DNA from 2 places in the Shewanella sp. CAL98-MNA-CIBAN-0140 genome. Region 1 is predicted to be linked to the other one. Evidence: riboswitches for the same ligand, from Rfam matches in the RefSeq annotation. Region 1 holds a riboswitch; the other holds the start of a gene.
The links. Region 1 has a riboswitch for cobalamin ahead of AAEY93_RS15100 (ABC transporter ATP-binding protein). Riboswitches for the same ligand answer to the same signal wherever they lie in the genome.
Positions count from the first base shown of each region.

Region 1 (8,050 bases):
GCTGGCCCCATCTGAAGCATTATGCCGAGGATCTCAAACGTCGCTTGAAAATCGATGCCGGAGTGAGTCTGGTATCCGTTGTTGGCTTTTCCGATCATCAACTGCGGGTTGAGCTTAATCAAATCGATATGCGCCGTTTGGGGCTGACTGCAACCGACATTGCCGATGAAGTGGGTCGGCAAAATGTGAAGATCCCTGCCGGTAATATTGAGTTAACAGATAAAAATCTGCTGCTGAGATTCGATGAGCGCAAAGTCACGCCAGCGGCGTTAAAGCAAACCATCGTGGCCTCTACCAGCGACGGCAGCGTGGTCCGACTCGGCGATATTGCCACCGTGACTGACCGATTTGAACTCGATGAAGAGCACATCTTTTTCAACGGGCAGCACGCCGCCATACTCAAGGTGAAGAAGAACAAAGCCGATGATGCCTTAAGAATAAAACAGAAAGTAAGCCGTTTTATCGAGCAAGAGCGTTTACGTGTGCCCGATGGCGTGAATTTGACCTTGACCAACGATCTCTCGTCGCTGCTTAAAGATCGTCTGGATATGATGTTAACCAATGGCTGGCAAGGGATCATCCTAGTCTTCTTTAGCATGTGGTTATTTTTCTCTTTGCGTTACTCTTTTTGGGTATCGGCAGGTCTTCCGGTTGCCTTTTTAGGCGGCATCTATTTGATGAGTCTCTTTGGCGTCTCTATTAACATCATGAGTTTAGTCGGTTTGCTTATGGCCATCGGGATCATGATGGATGATGCCATCGTTATCGCCGAGTCTATCGCCTCCCATGTCGACCGGGGCTTAGCGCCACATGATGCCGTGGTTCAAGGGGTTAAAAAGGTTGCCCCAGGAGTGGTCTCCTCATTTCTAACCACCATTTTAATCTTCAGTAGCTTACTTGGGCTCGATGGTCAGATGGGCGCCGTACTCTCAGCTATCCCGACGGTGCTGATTATGGTGCTCAGTATCAGTTTGATTGAGGCATTTTTAATCTTGCCCAACCATTTAAACCATTCATTAAGCCATGTCCCCAAGAAAGCGCCTAGGCCTGAGCTTAAATTTAAGCGAGATTTCTTAGCCGCATTCGAAACGTTTCGTAATACGACACTCGTTAATGCGGTTAGGTTTGTGGTGCATTGGCGCTACGCCAGCGTTGGCATAACCTTAGGTATCTTGCTCTCATCTGTGGCGCTGGTTGCCGGTGGCGTGTTGAAATTCTTGCCCTTTCCGGAACTTGATGGTGATATCGCCGAAGTGAGAATTATCCTGCCACCTGGCAGCCCATTGAGTTCGACTCAGGAGGTTGTCGAACAAGTGATCCTCAGTGCTAAAGAGACGGCTGCTCGCTATACCCAAGACGTGGAAGAGGGCGTTGAGCTTATTGAAGATATTACCGCACAGTTTAATTTTAATGCCGATGCGGGCGAGAAAGGGCCTCATGTGGCGACGGTTAGGTTAGATCTCTTGTCGGCCGAAACTCGAAATACGCTAATAGAAGATTTTATCGAAGATTGGCGCGACGGTACGGTTGAGCTGGCAGCCCCCTTGTCTATGGTCTTTAAGCAGCCAACGATGGGGCCTGCGGGTCGTGATATCGAGGTTCGCCTGCTAGGTGATGATCTGGATATGCTAAAGCAGGCCTCGGTGTCGCTGCAATCTTATCTTGTCAGGTTCGATGGTATCAACGGTATTCTCGATGATATGCGTCCGGGGAAAGAGGAAATTAAGGTCAGTCTGAGGCCCGGAGCGGAAGTCTTCGGCATCGATGGTCAGTTGGTCGCCAATCAACTGCGCAGTGCTTTCTTTGGCCAACGGGCCGATGAGATCCAAATTGGGCCCGAGAATATCGAAATTGAAGTTAGGCTGAATAAGGAGCAAGCAGGCGATCTTCATGCATTGGCTAACTTTCCCATTATGTTAGCCAATGGGGAGCAGTTGCCTCTGTCGGCGATCGCCAAATTAGAGCATCAACGATCTTATGTCCGTATTCAGCGGATCAATAGCCAACGTTCGGTTACCGTGATGGCCGATGTTGACAACCGCAAGGGTAATTCCACCGAAACATTAGCTAAGATAAAATCCGATTGGCTGCCGCAAGCCACTGAAGATTATCCTGGGGTTAAGGTCGACTTCGAAGGCTCGGCAAAAGAGACTGCGAAGACGGGCGCCTCTCTTGGTAAGGGATTCCTTATCGGAATATTTGGACTTTTTGTCATACTCAGTTTTCAATTCAGGAGTTACCTCGAGCCTGTGGTGGTGATGTTGGCAATACCCTTGTCTTTGATAGGCGTGCTTTGGGGGCATGTGCTACTTGGCTATAACCTATCTATGCCATCGATTATGGGCTTTATCTCCCTTGCAGGCATAGTCGTCAATGACTCTATCTTGCTGGTGCAATATATACGTCATCATGTCGATGAAGGTGATAGCGTTCATGAAGCAGTTGTAAGTGCCAGTCGGGAACGATTTAGGGCGGTATTTTTAACGTCGCTGACGACGGCAGCAGGTCTGTTACCCCTATTGCTCGAAACGAGTCTTCAGGCGCAAGTAGTACAGCCCTTGGTTGTCTCAATCGTATTCGGGATCTTTGCCTCTACCTTGATGGTGTTATTTATTATTCCTTGTGCCTACGCGATTTTGGCTGACTTTGGCTTGGTGAAGAAACATCAAAAAATTTAGCGAGAGGGAGTAAATTACTGCCATTATCTTGTAATGGCAGTGGTCAGATACCCAAACGACCTCGACATGCAGGAGCCAGCATGTCGAGAAGTGACTGCGTTCAAGGTCGTTAATTACTCCTGCATAAACGAGATTGCCATCTTCTGTGGTGGTCTTGGTAACATAGCCGTACTCGTTAACCTCAGCGCAGGAGATAACGGCTTATCCAACAGTCCTTTATCCCGCTAACTGCGTTGCATTAACTTGCAATAGGCTCGCTATTGACGGGTCAATGCGCCTTGTTAGTCAAACAAATGACCCGTTTGAGATGAAATAAGCTGCTCACGTTGGCAATTGCCCCGGTGCGTTATTGGTGACTCACGGTGGCATGATGCGCTGCTTAATGGAATATGTGCTTAAGGCTGGCCAATGTAGCGGATTATTCGCTAACCTAGCGATCCCCTATGCTGCTATTATGGTGCTCGATATCTATTGGCTTGATATATATTGGCTTGACGATATTGATAAGCTTGACTGTTTTCAATCTGTTGTAATGGATAGCAAGGTAGCTAAAGTGAGCATTACATAGGCTTAACGCGTCATATTGATAGTCATAGAATTATCACCATAACGTTATATTAATAGCTTAATAATCATATTGTTATAATCGAAGCATCATATTAATAGCTTAATAACCATAGCTTAATAACCATAGCTTAATAACCATAGCGTTATAATCGACTCATCAGAACCATAGCGCCATAATCATAGTGCCTTTCAAGGTATTGGGAATTGGGATAAGCCCAAACTGTACCCGCAACTGTAGATGGACCAATTAACCATTGGTGCATAAGTCAGATACCAGCTTTGAATTGCCTCAATATCCATGCCTAAGCGGGTGACTTAGGGGAGTTTTTAAATAGATGTATGTGTTAATTAATTGGACATGGCGAGGTCATTTACATGTCTGAATCAGTATTGGATGTCAATCATCTCTTTTGGCAAGTCGATAATAAAACCATTCTAGCTGATATTCATTTCAGTTTGCCTAGAGGCCAAATGCTAGGGCTCATTGGCCCCAATGGTGCGGGTAAGTCGAGTCTGTTACGTTGCTTGTATCGTTATATTGAGCCAACTAGCGGCGATATTGAAATTTTTTCCAAACCCATCAGTGGTTTTTCCTCTAAATCGTTAGCGCAGAGTATTGCTGTGGTGCAACAAGATACCCCGCATTATTTTGATATGACTACTGAGCAGTTAGTGACAATGGGGCTAACACCGCATAAAAACTTGTTTGACCCCAACACAGCGCAAGACCGAGAACGTATTTTAAGTGCATTAACCAAAGTGGGATTGCAGCAAAAAGCGCAGCAACAGTATGAGCTATTATCTGGTGGTGAAAAACAACGTGCACTAATTGCCCGAGCCATTGTGCAACAGCCACATATTCTTATATTAGATGAACCTACCAATCATTTAGATATTCGTTATCAAATTCAAATCCTTGAACTCGTCGTATCACTAGGGATCAGTGTCATTGCTTCTATACATGACCTGAATTTAGCCAGTGCGATGTGCGATAAATTACTGCTACTCGACCAAGGGCGGTTAATTGCTAAAGGTACCCCAACAGAAGTACTCACCGAGCGGCAAATTAGTGAGGTGTTTGGCGTTTGCTGCCACGTCAATGATCATCCACAACATGGTAACCCCCTCATCAGTTATTTCTATGGTTACCAGGCAAGCAAGAAAGGATGCTCTGATCATGATTGATGCATCGCAACGTCGGTATTATGTGTGTTTCAGTTTGTTGGTATTTGCCACGCTACTTACCCCTATTTTTGCGGCCAGTTTTGGTGCAGCCAATATTGATCTTAATGACGTATTGATCATTTTCAATACTTTATGGGGGGGTGACATACCGAGTTCTATTGATGGCAGTGAGCATGCTATCGAGTTGAGCCAACGTATTGTGCTTGAATTACGCTTGCCGCGGATTTTGTTAGCCTTTGTGGCTGGTGCTGGCTTGTCTATCGCGGGCAGCGTATTGCAAACCGTGACCCGTAATCCGCTAGCCGACCCTTACTTATTTGGCATTAGCTCTGGGGCGTCATTTGGTGCTGTGTTGGTGGTGTCATTATTCAGCCAAACAGGCTTGTTTGCGGAGATATTTTCAGGCGCATTGTCGATAAAACCAAGCTTTACGGCACAACCTTGGTGGTCTTGGTCGACATTAAGCATCCCGATTGGGGCATTTATTGGCGCCAGTTTATCGGTATTGATTGTGTTTATATTGTCGGCTTCTGGTCAAAGTAGTCAAGTTGAACGTATGTTGTTGTCTGGTGTGGCGACCTCGTTTCTGTTCGGCGCACTAACTAGTTTGCTGTTGTATTTCTCTAGCCCACAGGCTGCGGCATCAGTGTTATTTTGGAGCTTAGGCAGTTTTGCCAAAGCCAGTTGGTCTAATTTACTATTACCCAGTGTGACGGTTGGTATTAGTTTGTTAATTATGTTGGCGTTTAGACGGCAAATTATGGCGCTAAAAGCGGGTGATGAAACCGCTCACACCTTAGGCATTAATGTCGCTAAATTGCGTTTAAGTATGTTGTTACTGTGTTCACTGATCACCGCGATGTTGGTGGCGACGTGTGGGGGCATTGGTTTTGTGGGGTTGATGATCCCGCACACGGTTAGGCTATTGTTTTCCGGACGTCAGCCGCTGATCTTAACCGCGATGTTGGGGGGATTATTTATGGTGTGGATTGACGTGATAGCGCGATGTATTTTATCGAACCAAGAATTGCCTGTCGGTATTATCACTGCCGCTTTGGGCAGTGTATTTTTCTTGTTTATTTTGCGTCAACGCCGTTAACAGATCTTATTGACTGACAAGTGTCGTTAAGTCGGTTTTGAGCTTGAGATAATTGATTGCCCGATATTATAGCCGCTAACGGGCTAAGCCAATGTTATTGTTCAACGTTTAGGCGCAGGTGCTCAGGCGATACATTTAGCGCCGGCAATGGGCTTGAAAAAGTCGCCTAAGGCTTAGAGCATACTCGTCAGCGGGTGCACGTCTTGTTGGTGCTGGTTGCAATGTCATTGCTTTGGGTAAAATGGTTATAGGCAATACTTGTGCCGCAACTGCGGTAATGTCAGCTATGCTGAATATCATTATTGCGTAATGTGCTGTGTATTGAGCAATATGTTGAGCAGTGTATTGAGCAATGTGTTGAGCAGTGTATTGAGTAATGTGTTAAGCAGTGTATTAAGCAGTGTATTAAGCAATGTATTGAGTAATGTGTTGAGCAGTGTATTGAGCCGTGTATTGGTCGATGCACGGGAATTGATGATGCAACCTAGGACACTAACCCCCGATTAATTAACCAAGCGTTAGACTTACATCGTCATGAGTAAGTCTGTTCATGGGCCATTTTAGCCCTTTAGCTGGCGTTAGAATCGTGTCAATGATTGGGGCGATTTTAGTGGCTAGGGAACAAAAATATGAGTGATGATTGATGGTTTTATCGCTACTGCTGCAGCATGAGTTGCGGTAACATTATTTCCACCATCAAGAGATTATTGAGTCTTTGCTCATCAGTGGCAAGAGCAAGGAAATAAGCTTCTATTACAACAGCTACAAGCTACACTATTGTTGTCGCTGGGATTAAGGCTTGGAGAGGGTACTGGCGCTGCATTGGCGTTAATTCAAGCTACGGTGAATTTTTACAATCAAATGGCCAGTTTCTATGGTGCTGGTGTTAATAATGCGGTTTAAGGGTACAAGATGTCTGGCGAGATAAAGTGGTTGCGGCAGTTGAATCTATTTTTTGTGGCAATGAGTTTTTTTACTCGGATCCCGGTGCCGCCTTGGGTGGTTATCGACAATGATAAGCAGAGCAAGGCCAGCCGATATTTTGGTGTGGTCGGCTTAGTGATTGGCTTAATTTGTGCGCTGTTGTTTTGGTTAGCACAACTCATTTTACCCGCGAGTATCGCTATTTTACTGGCGATGGTGGCGGGTGTGCTAGTCACTGGCGCATTTCATGAAGACGGTTTAGCCGACACCGCCGATGGGTTTGGTGGTGGTAGAACGATTGAAGATAAGCTGCGGATTATGAAAGATTCGCGCTTGGGCAGTTATGGGGCATTATCTCTGGGATTGGTGTTACTACTTAAATGGCAATTGTTGGTAGAGTTAGCTTTATACAGCCCACTGGCGGCGGTCAGCGCACTTGTCGTGGGTCACACCTTAAGTCGAGTCGTGTCGGCGAGCTTAATTTTCAGTGAACAATATGTCCGAAATGAACAGACCAGTAAGTCAATGCCTGTAGCACAAAATCAGCAGCTCAATGACTTGCTTATATTAATTGCTAGCGGTATTTTTGTGTTGTTATGGCTTAATGGCCTAGTGGCATTTGTACTGTTTATTACCTTATGGCTGGTGCGTATTTTGTTAGGCGGATTCTTCCGTAAACAGATTGGAGGCTATACTGGTGACACATTAGGCGCAGCACAGCAAATTAGCGAAGTGTGTTGTTATCTTGTCATTTTAGCGGTGGGATTAAGCTGATGATCCATTTGGTGTTGGGCGGTGCGCGCAGCGGTAAGAGTCAATTTGCAGAGCAATGTGTAGCCGAATACGCTGCTATTGGTTACCAATGCGTGTATTTAGCCACGGCAACGGCGCTAGACAATGAAATGTCGCAGCGTATTGAGCAACATCAGCAATATAGAGTGTCTAGCGCCCATGGCTGGACACTGCATGAACAAGCTTACGATATTGCACAAACCTTGGTGGCAATCGATAAACCCCAGCAAGTGATATTGCTTGATTGTTTGACGTTATTATTAACCAATCATTTATTGTTAGATGATGGTGCCTCGTGGGCTTCTCAAAAATCATTACTCATCGACAGTCTGCCCGCGTTGCAAAGTGAAGTGGTATTAGTCAGCAATGAAGTGGGCTCGGGTATTGTTCCCATGGGCGAGTTAAATCGCCGTTTTGTTGATGAAGCCGGTTGGCTTAACCAATCGATAGCGGCAATATCAGACCAAGTCACTTTGGTGGTTGCGGGCCTGCCTTTGACCTTAAAAGCATAATGTCATTGCCGCATTTTACCCTGCCAACCGCTGACCTATTGTCCGGGGCATTAATGGTGCAAGGCACCACATCTGATGCCGGTAAAAGCACTCTTGTTGCAGGGCTATGTCGCTTATTTGCCCGCCAAGGAGTCAATGTTGCGCCTTTTAAGCCACAAAATATGGCATTAAACAGTGCGGTAACCATTGATGGGGGTGAAATAGGTCGCGCTCAAGCACTGCAAGCCATCGCATGTCAATTACCCCCTCATACCGATTTTAATCCCGTGCTGTTAAAACCCAGCTCTGATACT
Region 1 covers NZ_JBEOPI010000030.1:7,427-15,476, forward strand. The annotation lists gene AAEY93_RS15090 (efflux RND transporter permease subunit) at 1-2,678, shown strand, start outside; gene AAEY93_RS15095 (hypothetical protein) at 3,028-3,246, shown strand; cobalamin riboswitch at 3,421-3,541, shown strand; gene AAEY93_RS15100 (ABC transporter ATP-binding protein) at 3,621-4,430, shown strand; gene AAEY93_RS15105 (FecCD family ABC transporter permease) at 4,423-5,529, shown strand; gene AAEY93_RS15110 (hypothetical protein) at 5,771-5,839, shown strand; gene AAEY93_RS15115 (hypothetical protein) at 5,851-6,036, shown strand; partial or broken gene AAEY93_RS15120 (nicotinate-nucleotide--dimethylbenzimidazole phosphoribosyltransferase) at 6,098-6,432, shown strand; gene AAEY93_RS15125 (adenosylcobinamide-GDP ribazoletransferase) at 6,442-7,227, shown strand; gene cobU (bifunctional adenosylcobinamide kinase/adenosylcobinamide-phosphate guanylyltransferase) at 7,227-7,757, shown strand; gene AAEY93_RS15135 (cobyric acid synthase) at 7,757-8,050, shown strand, end outside.

Region 2 (8,050 bases), on a different contig from region 1:
ATGCTAATGTTTGCATTTCATCCGCATCAATTTTAGTACCAACACCGATTTTATTATCTTCACGTAACTGTACTATACAATCCATCGCAATTATTTCATTTAAGGCCCAATAGCCTTGGACTAATTTTTTGTACGGTTCTGAAAGCTCATCAAGCCGTTCTTTAAGATAAAACGAAAACGCATAACGATAGATGTTCACTTGGCCTAAACGGATTAAGGCATCCTTGACACTTCGGCTTTTGGTCGATATCACCCCTGCTGTTTGTGCGGTATTACTGCGCAACAACAAATGGGCTGCCAACGCAGGGTCGGCAGACACTGTGTCGATAACAACTCTAATATCAGCTTCGTTAATCAAGGCTTTTTTTAATGGAAGTAATATGCCACGACGACCAATGACCTGTTCTTCATTGCCAATAATAGCTTGAACTTGAGTAAAAACTTGTTGCTCAAGATTAGTCATATCTATCGATTACCTTTTTAAGAATAAACACGCTATAAATTAATTTAACGATATATTAAAACGAAAGCCAGTAATAGTTTACTGGCTTTTATGGGTAACTATTTATTAAGCCAAATTATCTAGAAACGATAACCCGCAGTCAGTCTAATTGAGCGACCCGTACCAGAATAATAACCACTGCCAAACGCAGAGTAATAACCGGTACCAACATAGTCTTCATCAAGTAAGTTATCAACACGTAAACTGCCATTCCAACCAGCATGAGCATAGTTTAATGCAAGGTTGGTTAGCACGTAGTGGTCTAACTTATCACCGATATTACTGTTATCGCCTTCCATATAGCGCTCACCCGTATAAACACCTTCAACAAATGCTTGCCAATGATCGGCAAAGTCATAGCTCATGTAAGCCTTACCCGAATGCTTAGCCACCCAAGATAACGCTTTGCCGTCGTTTTCACCTTGAGTGAACTCTGCATCAATATAGTCGTACGAAGCACCTAGCAGCCAGTCATTTGATAACTGCACATCATAAGCCGTACTCACCCCAAAACGACGAGATTGATCCGCATTAACGTTAGCGCCACCACCATAAGGGCCGTCAGTTCTTCCGCCTTCATAAACAATCTCATCTTCTAACTCAAGTTGATAAGCATTGATTTTTAACGTTTGAGTGGCGGTAGTATAGTCCCAACCCGCTTCGTAAGAGCGGCCAGTTTGTGGATCTAAACCTTGTACCGTCAGCGGCGTAAAGGCTTGTTCATCTACTTTTGCAAAGCGGAAGTTATCATTGGCACGGACATAAAAACGATTTTCACTGCTTGGGCGATAGTTAAATCCTAACTCAAATGCATGCGCGTCGTTATCGATTTCAATACGGTTAGGATAAAGTAATTGGTCGTATAAATCGTCTGTTACTTCTGAATAACGCCCCCCGACGACATAGGATAATGTCGGCGAAATAGGTACCGATGCTTGCACATAGGCGCTGCTTTGTTGTTGTTCATTATTACGTTGAATATAAAGCGTATCAAAATCGGCTTCACCTTTGCTGACATCAATACCTGCAACAAAATTTAAATCACCGCGATCTAAATGATAATTGGCGCTAGCTTTAGGTGAAAAACTCAATAATTCACGTTCAATTCGCCCTGCACCGCCGAACAACACGCTGGTCGTTAACGAGTCTGAATAGGTTAAATCCGCGCCTAAGGCCCAAATATTATTTAACTGATATTGATAACCACTTCGCAGTGCGGTGCTCATTTCATGAGAGTATTCGCCCTCAGAAAAAGCCGCGGCTTGGCGTGGATCGGCCTCATATTGTGCTAACGTGAGTGCACCCGGCGTTTTACGATCGTTATCAAAATAATTAACTTCAACATAAAAATCTTCGTTAGCGGTTTGATACTGTACACGACCTAAAATAGATCCGGTTTCATTATCATTATTGTCGCGGTAATTGTCGCTTTCTTTATAGCTTGCCGCTAAAAAATAACGCCATTCGTCGTTAATGGAACCTGAAATATCGCCTTTAGCTTCATAGGTATCAAAACTGCCGCCACTGACTTGTAAGCCACCACTGGTTTCTGTTGGTGCCTTAGTAATGATGTTGATAACGCCGCCAACCGCTTGGTCACCATACAACACCCCTGCACTACCGGATAAAATCTCAACCCGCTCAACTAAGTTAAGCGGAATGGATTCAATACTCGGCGCAGCAATATCAATATTATTCAATCTGCGTCCATCAACTAAAATCAGCGTGTTGTTGGCCGCTTGTGATGCAGAAAATCCGCGCATAGAAAATACGCTACCCGAATTATTATCCGACACCTGAATGCCAGACTGTCCACGTAATAAATCGGTTAAATTGGTGACTCCGCTCATTTGAATATCGGCGGCATCAATAACATTGACGTTGGCCGCAATGTTTAGTGGATTGGCAAGATTACGCCCAATGACCACAATGGTTTCATCCATGCTGATAGCTGAAGACCCGGGGGATGTATCGGTTGACTCTGCCGCAATAGCATTAACCGTTGCCACACTGAAGACAGCACTTAATAGCAGTGCAATTTTTGTTGGTTTAGTACCCATTTACCTTTAACTCCTGAAAGGAAAAATGGGGCAATAGCGCCGTAATATAGATAACCACTGTCGCCCTAATCTACAGAAAAAATCGTCAGAATAAGTCAACAAGCAGTATCACATCACATTTCGAGATCTGCCCACCGAAATCATCGAAATCACCTTTAAGGCCGGTCTCCGGACTGAGGTTGTGGCGTTATACCGATGGCATAACCCGCGCGAGTCTAGATGATTAACGCAACCCTGTTGCGCACCTGACTCTCACCAATCACCGTTGCGGGGGCAGTACCAGATTTACACTGGTTTCCCGATTATCTTGCTTTGGTCTATCGATCCACTGCAAGCACCGTAAAGATTGACTAACTAATCTCAACCCGGGCTAATAAGCCGAGTTGAGGTTAACGCTTGAAATAACGTGAGTTGAGGTTCAACCCATCATTAAAAATATCTGTTTCGTTATGCCAGCATTAGCATTTAGTACCATAGTACCGTTTAATTATTGCTGACATCATAAAATAATAACGCAGAGATTATAACGGATCTAAAGGTGAACTTGATACCAACAAAAGAGTAACCTGCAGATTATTCAGCATGTAGAACAGTCAACTTGTTGGTTAGTGGCACCTAAGAGGGTTATCAACCACATGACGCCGCGCTAGGATTCGACGCTAGGGATACGTCATGAAGTCACGATAATTATCGATAGTGATAGGAGTCGTTTCGGTAGTAAACACGTCTGTTCGAATAGATTTATGGATTAGGTAGACATTTTCGTCATCACTTATTACAGAAAAATAGCCCATTTCGCCTTGTGGACGGCTGATATAGGACACATCTTCCACTGCTGAAGTGTCATGAATATTAGGCATACTGGTGCAGCCTAATAAACCATGTACCGCTTCGAGCCCGTCAACTTCAGAACTGCCAAGCTGTTGATAAACAATTTCCCCTTGGCAATGTTGTTGATAAGTCGCCGCCATTGAATCTAAAAAGCGTTCCGGCTCAACATCATTGGCTAACCCTTTGAACCCCTGCATGCAGACTAAACTAGACCAGTCATTTAATGACTCATGGGTTGGAATAAACTCAGCCATCGTCATGTCGCCACGTTTATCACTGAATGCAAGTTTCCAATCTAATGGCGGTAAAAAGCCGAACTTTGCAGACAAGGTTATGAGTTTCTGGACATCATCAGACATCACCATAACACCTGATGACTTATCAACGTCGCCAAATGCCATCTGTGCTGGAGGGGTAGCAGATGCACTACTGGGGAACAGGAACATTATTCCTAAACACCCCGAGCAGCCTATAATTGCAGCAATCTTGTTCATCCAAATGAATCCTTATTTGGTCAAGATAGAGATAAGTTGATCAAAAATCATGCTAATTTAGTACGTCCTATCCTGAACATACAAAAATTGAAACTTATCTATAACCTATACATAGTGGGTAAAATATTAGTTAAGCTCGTCTTCGTCTTCATCTTCAGCATCGAACAGCTCTTCTTCGTCGATGGCCGATTCAGCAGCAATAGCAGCCGCTAAGCTTTTAGCTTTAAGGTGCTTCTCAGTTTTACGCTGGTTACGATCAGCTTGCTTAGATAAAAAACCTTGCAGTGCTTGCTCGCCCCATACAATGGCTTCTGCTTCTGATGCAAAACCATCTTGGCTTTTTGATACTATGGTTTTAGTCGATGTCATACGACGAGTGATTTCAGTTTTCCAGGTGTTTTCAATTTGAATAACACGTAAAGCATACTTTTTGCTATCGCTCATAATCTATTCTTTCCTACTTAAGGTATCACAGGCTAAAACCCATGAAATTTCAGCCGCGCAGTGTACTCGAAACACACGAGTTTGGGCAGCTATTTAATGGTTATTTTTGCAGCTTATTTGAAAAACTAACCCAATGGCAAGCTTAATACTGCCAGCGGAAAAACAATGATGGTTAAAATCACGCTGTGGCGCCATTATTGTTTCACTAATTGGTTGGAGCCAACAATCATCATTTCACATTTATGGCAGTCAAAAATCAATTTCAATTTATCTTTACCTACCTCTAAAAACATAGGATCCGCTTTAATACCTTCAACTTCTTTCGGGCATAAATTAAAACTGTAACGCAGACAATGTTTAGTGACCATTAACGGAGCATCATGCAAAACGTTATTTTTCTCATAGGTGTCTTCAATTTGAATCACCCCATGTTGATGGTAAAAAGATTTCGCTTTTTCATTCGCCACATTAGATAAAAAGCTCAGTGCTTTTTGCGGGAAACGTGCTGTTTTATCATGCACCCAGCGCTCTGGTCGTTGGTAACTGGCAACTCTTGCCGTCATTAATGCACTAACGGCATCGCGGCGTAACTCATTAACAACCGAGACGGGTAAAAACCACATCTGCTGCGTGAGTAAATTAACCTTGTTCAATACAAAGTCACTGCTGCCAAGTTTACTGAATTGTTTTTTCAGATTTTCGGCGGTCTTGACTTGGTCATTAGCGGGGGCTTTATCGCACGCTAACATGACTGTCGCACTGATATTATGCCGATCTGTAATCGTTAATCCCACCCCGTCATCGGTATCAAAAAATTGCATATCGACAGTCATTTTACGGCTAGCAGAATCTTTGTTAAGGCTAGCTTCGAACTTATGGTCAAAGTTACGGAACATCATCACCCCAATTTTAAGATCTTTGGGTACCTCGGTTAAATGCAAGACATTCCCTTCAGCACGGTTGATGCGCACGCCAGAGAGTTTATCGTCAGACAAACGTTGGGTTTCGTAGTGTTCAACAAAAAAACAGAGGCCATCACCATTATTAAAGTGAATGTCTTTGCCACTTTCACGGGTATCGATTTTAATAAAGTCTTTACCCACTTCGGTGATACGGCCCACTTTTTCACCAATGAACTTAGGCGAACTAAAATGCTCAATGGCCTCAGTACGTTCATTAACAAAATAATCCGTTTTACCACGGTTAAAACTTTTATCAGGATCGGGGATAAAGTTAAACGTGCAACGACCATGAGAAATTGATTCTACATCATCACGTTTAGCCATAATCGCATCAAGTTGCTGACGATAATGAGCGGTGATATTTTTAAGGTAAGTAATATCTTTTAAGCGGCCTTCAATTTTAAACGAACTAATACCAGCATCAATTAACGCTTCTAAATTATCGGTCTGGTTATTGTCTTTTAATGATAATAAGTGCTGATTTTCAGCTAAGACGTCACCTTCGCGAGTGGTCAAATTGCACGGTAACCGACACATCTGTGAACATTCACCGCGATTAGCACTGCGATTAGAATACGCATGGCTCAAATTACATAAACCGCTATAACTGACACATAATGCGCCGTGAATAAAGAACTCTAACTTCATTTTTGTGCTAGCAGCAATATCGCGAATTTGTGGGATATTGAGCTCACGGGCTAATACGACTTGCGAAAAACCAACTTGCTCTAAAAAGACCGTTTTTTCAGGGCTGCGGTTATCCGTTTGCGTACTGGCATGCAACGCAATAGGCGGCAGATCAAATTGTAAAACACCCATGTCTTGAACAATCAAGGCATCAACCCCCGCTTCATAAAGCCGCCAAATAAGCTTTTGGGCTTTATCAAGTTCGTCATCCATTAAAATGGTATTTAACGCCACAAAAACCTGAGCATGATAACGATGAGCAAATTCTGCCAAACGAGCAATGTCTTCAACACTGTTACCAGCATTATGGCGCGCGCCAAAGGCAGGACCACCAATATAAACCGCATCAGCACCATGGCGAATAGCCTCAATGCCGTAATCAGCATTTTTAGCAGGCGCTAATAGTTCTAATCGACGTTTTACGGGTGCCTCAGGTGTAAACAATTCTACAGTAACCATAATGTTAACTAAATTTCGCATTAATTCGGATAAAAAAAGTGCGCCAGCATACTAATATTGTCGCATTGACATAAGTATGTTGACGCATTCAAATAGCGGTATACTTTAGCAAACTTTACATAAAGTTATACATGAATTCGTTGTTATCAACGCCTAAAATGGCTGCAACGCTAGGCTTATAAAAACAGATCTTGGATATTTTTAAAGTCAGTTTTACCTTCAGCAATTTCTTGTGGGTTTAAACCAGACACTTCATGTGGGAACACTAACCAATCTTCAGATGAATGAATAAAATAATCTGGCTTTAGATCGACTTTAGTGTTTTTGGGTTTGTAGTAAGGACATGCTATACGAATATCGGTTGGCATGTTCAAACGCATAAATTTTCTTAATTTACCAATAAGCGCATCAACACTGCGCCCCGAGTCAAATACGTCATCAACAATCAACAAACCGTCGCTAGCATTGGCATTTTCGATAATGTAATGCAAACCGTGCACTTTAATATTTTTATCTTGTTTGTCAGTGCCAATACCATAATAAGACGAGGTTCTAACTGCAATATGGTCTGTTTCGATTTTCTTAAAATCAAAATACTCTTGAACGGCAATACCGATAGGTGCTCCACCGCGCCAAATACCCACGATAAACTGTGGTCGAAAGCCACTGTCATATACTTGTGCAGCGAGTCTAAATGAATCTTCCAAAAGTTGTTGCGCACTAACAAAGAGTTTATCTGTCATTGGTTAAAGCCCCAGTTATTTTATTGCGGCGAATTTTATATCAAATAAGCTTTTCTTGCCTGCAAGAAAAGGAATTAATTGATCAAAAGCAATAAAAAAATCAAAACGTTCGCCACATCGCCATTATCTCAAGCGCCACTAGTAGCGTCAACCGATCCTAATGTGAACAATAATCCACCTCATTAACAAGTATCCTTTATCAATACAATATAGAGTAGGCGTTAAGTTTGCTATCTCAAGCTTGAAGGCAAAGTTCAAGGTCAATACCTGGGTCGTAATGACAATAAAATCTACTTGTCATTAAAAACGACTATGGCATAGTGGGCTGCCATGAAAAGCAGATTTTATCGCCAATTCAGGACCCATACGCCACTATGCTAGTCAATAAAACCTTACACCATGCCTATGGAACTGAACAGGCAAGCACCACAGACAACAACGAACTCAAGGTGCCTAAAAGTGACAACCCGCTCATATGGCCTGTGCTGAGTTTGTTGCAATCAACCAACCAAAGTTGGAAAGTACATCATTTGGCGAGCGAGTTACAAGCCAAAGGATTAATGTATAATCTTGACCCTTTACCCGAAAAAGACCTCTTTAAACTCAACTTTCTACTGATGAACGCCTTATATGAATTACAAGACATATTAATCCCCAAACAGTGGTTACAAGTAAAGGCAATGGAGATCCAAATATTTAGGATTATTCCGGCCAATGCTGATGTGCAACATATTTGCGATGGTGCATTACGCGATTATTATCTCGATTGGGCCAATTATGATGCCAGCGTTAACGTTATACAAGAAATGCTGGAGTCATTCTGGTCAAGTTATCAGGAGTATATTGGCGTCAACACCCAGTTAATGCA
Region 2 covers NZ_JBEOPI010000010.1:49,111-57,160, forward strand. The annotation lists gene AAEY93_RS07145 (HDOD domain-containing protein) at 1-463, opposite strand, end outside; gene AAEY93_RS07150 (TonB-dependent receptor) at 583-2,562, opposite strand; cobalamin riboswitch at 2,705-2,919, opposite strand; gene AAEY93_RS07155 (hypothetical protein) at 3,222-3,887, opposite strand; gene AAEY93_RS07160 (DUF3622 domain-containing protein) at 4,014-4,331, opposite strand; gene AAEY93_RS07165 (peptidase U32 family protein) at 4,526-6,439, opposite strand; gene AAEY93_RS07170 (phosphoribosyltransferase) at 6,616-7,182, opposite strand; gene AAEY93_RS07175 (DNA-J related domain-containing protein) at 7,557-8,050, shown strand, end outside.
Region 2: it holds a riboswitch for cobalamin, as region 1 does, so the genes downstream of both, AAEY93_RS07150 (TonB-dependent receptor) here and AAEY93_RS15100 (ABC transporter ATP-binding protein) in region 1, are expected to answer to the same signal.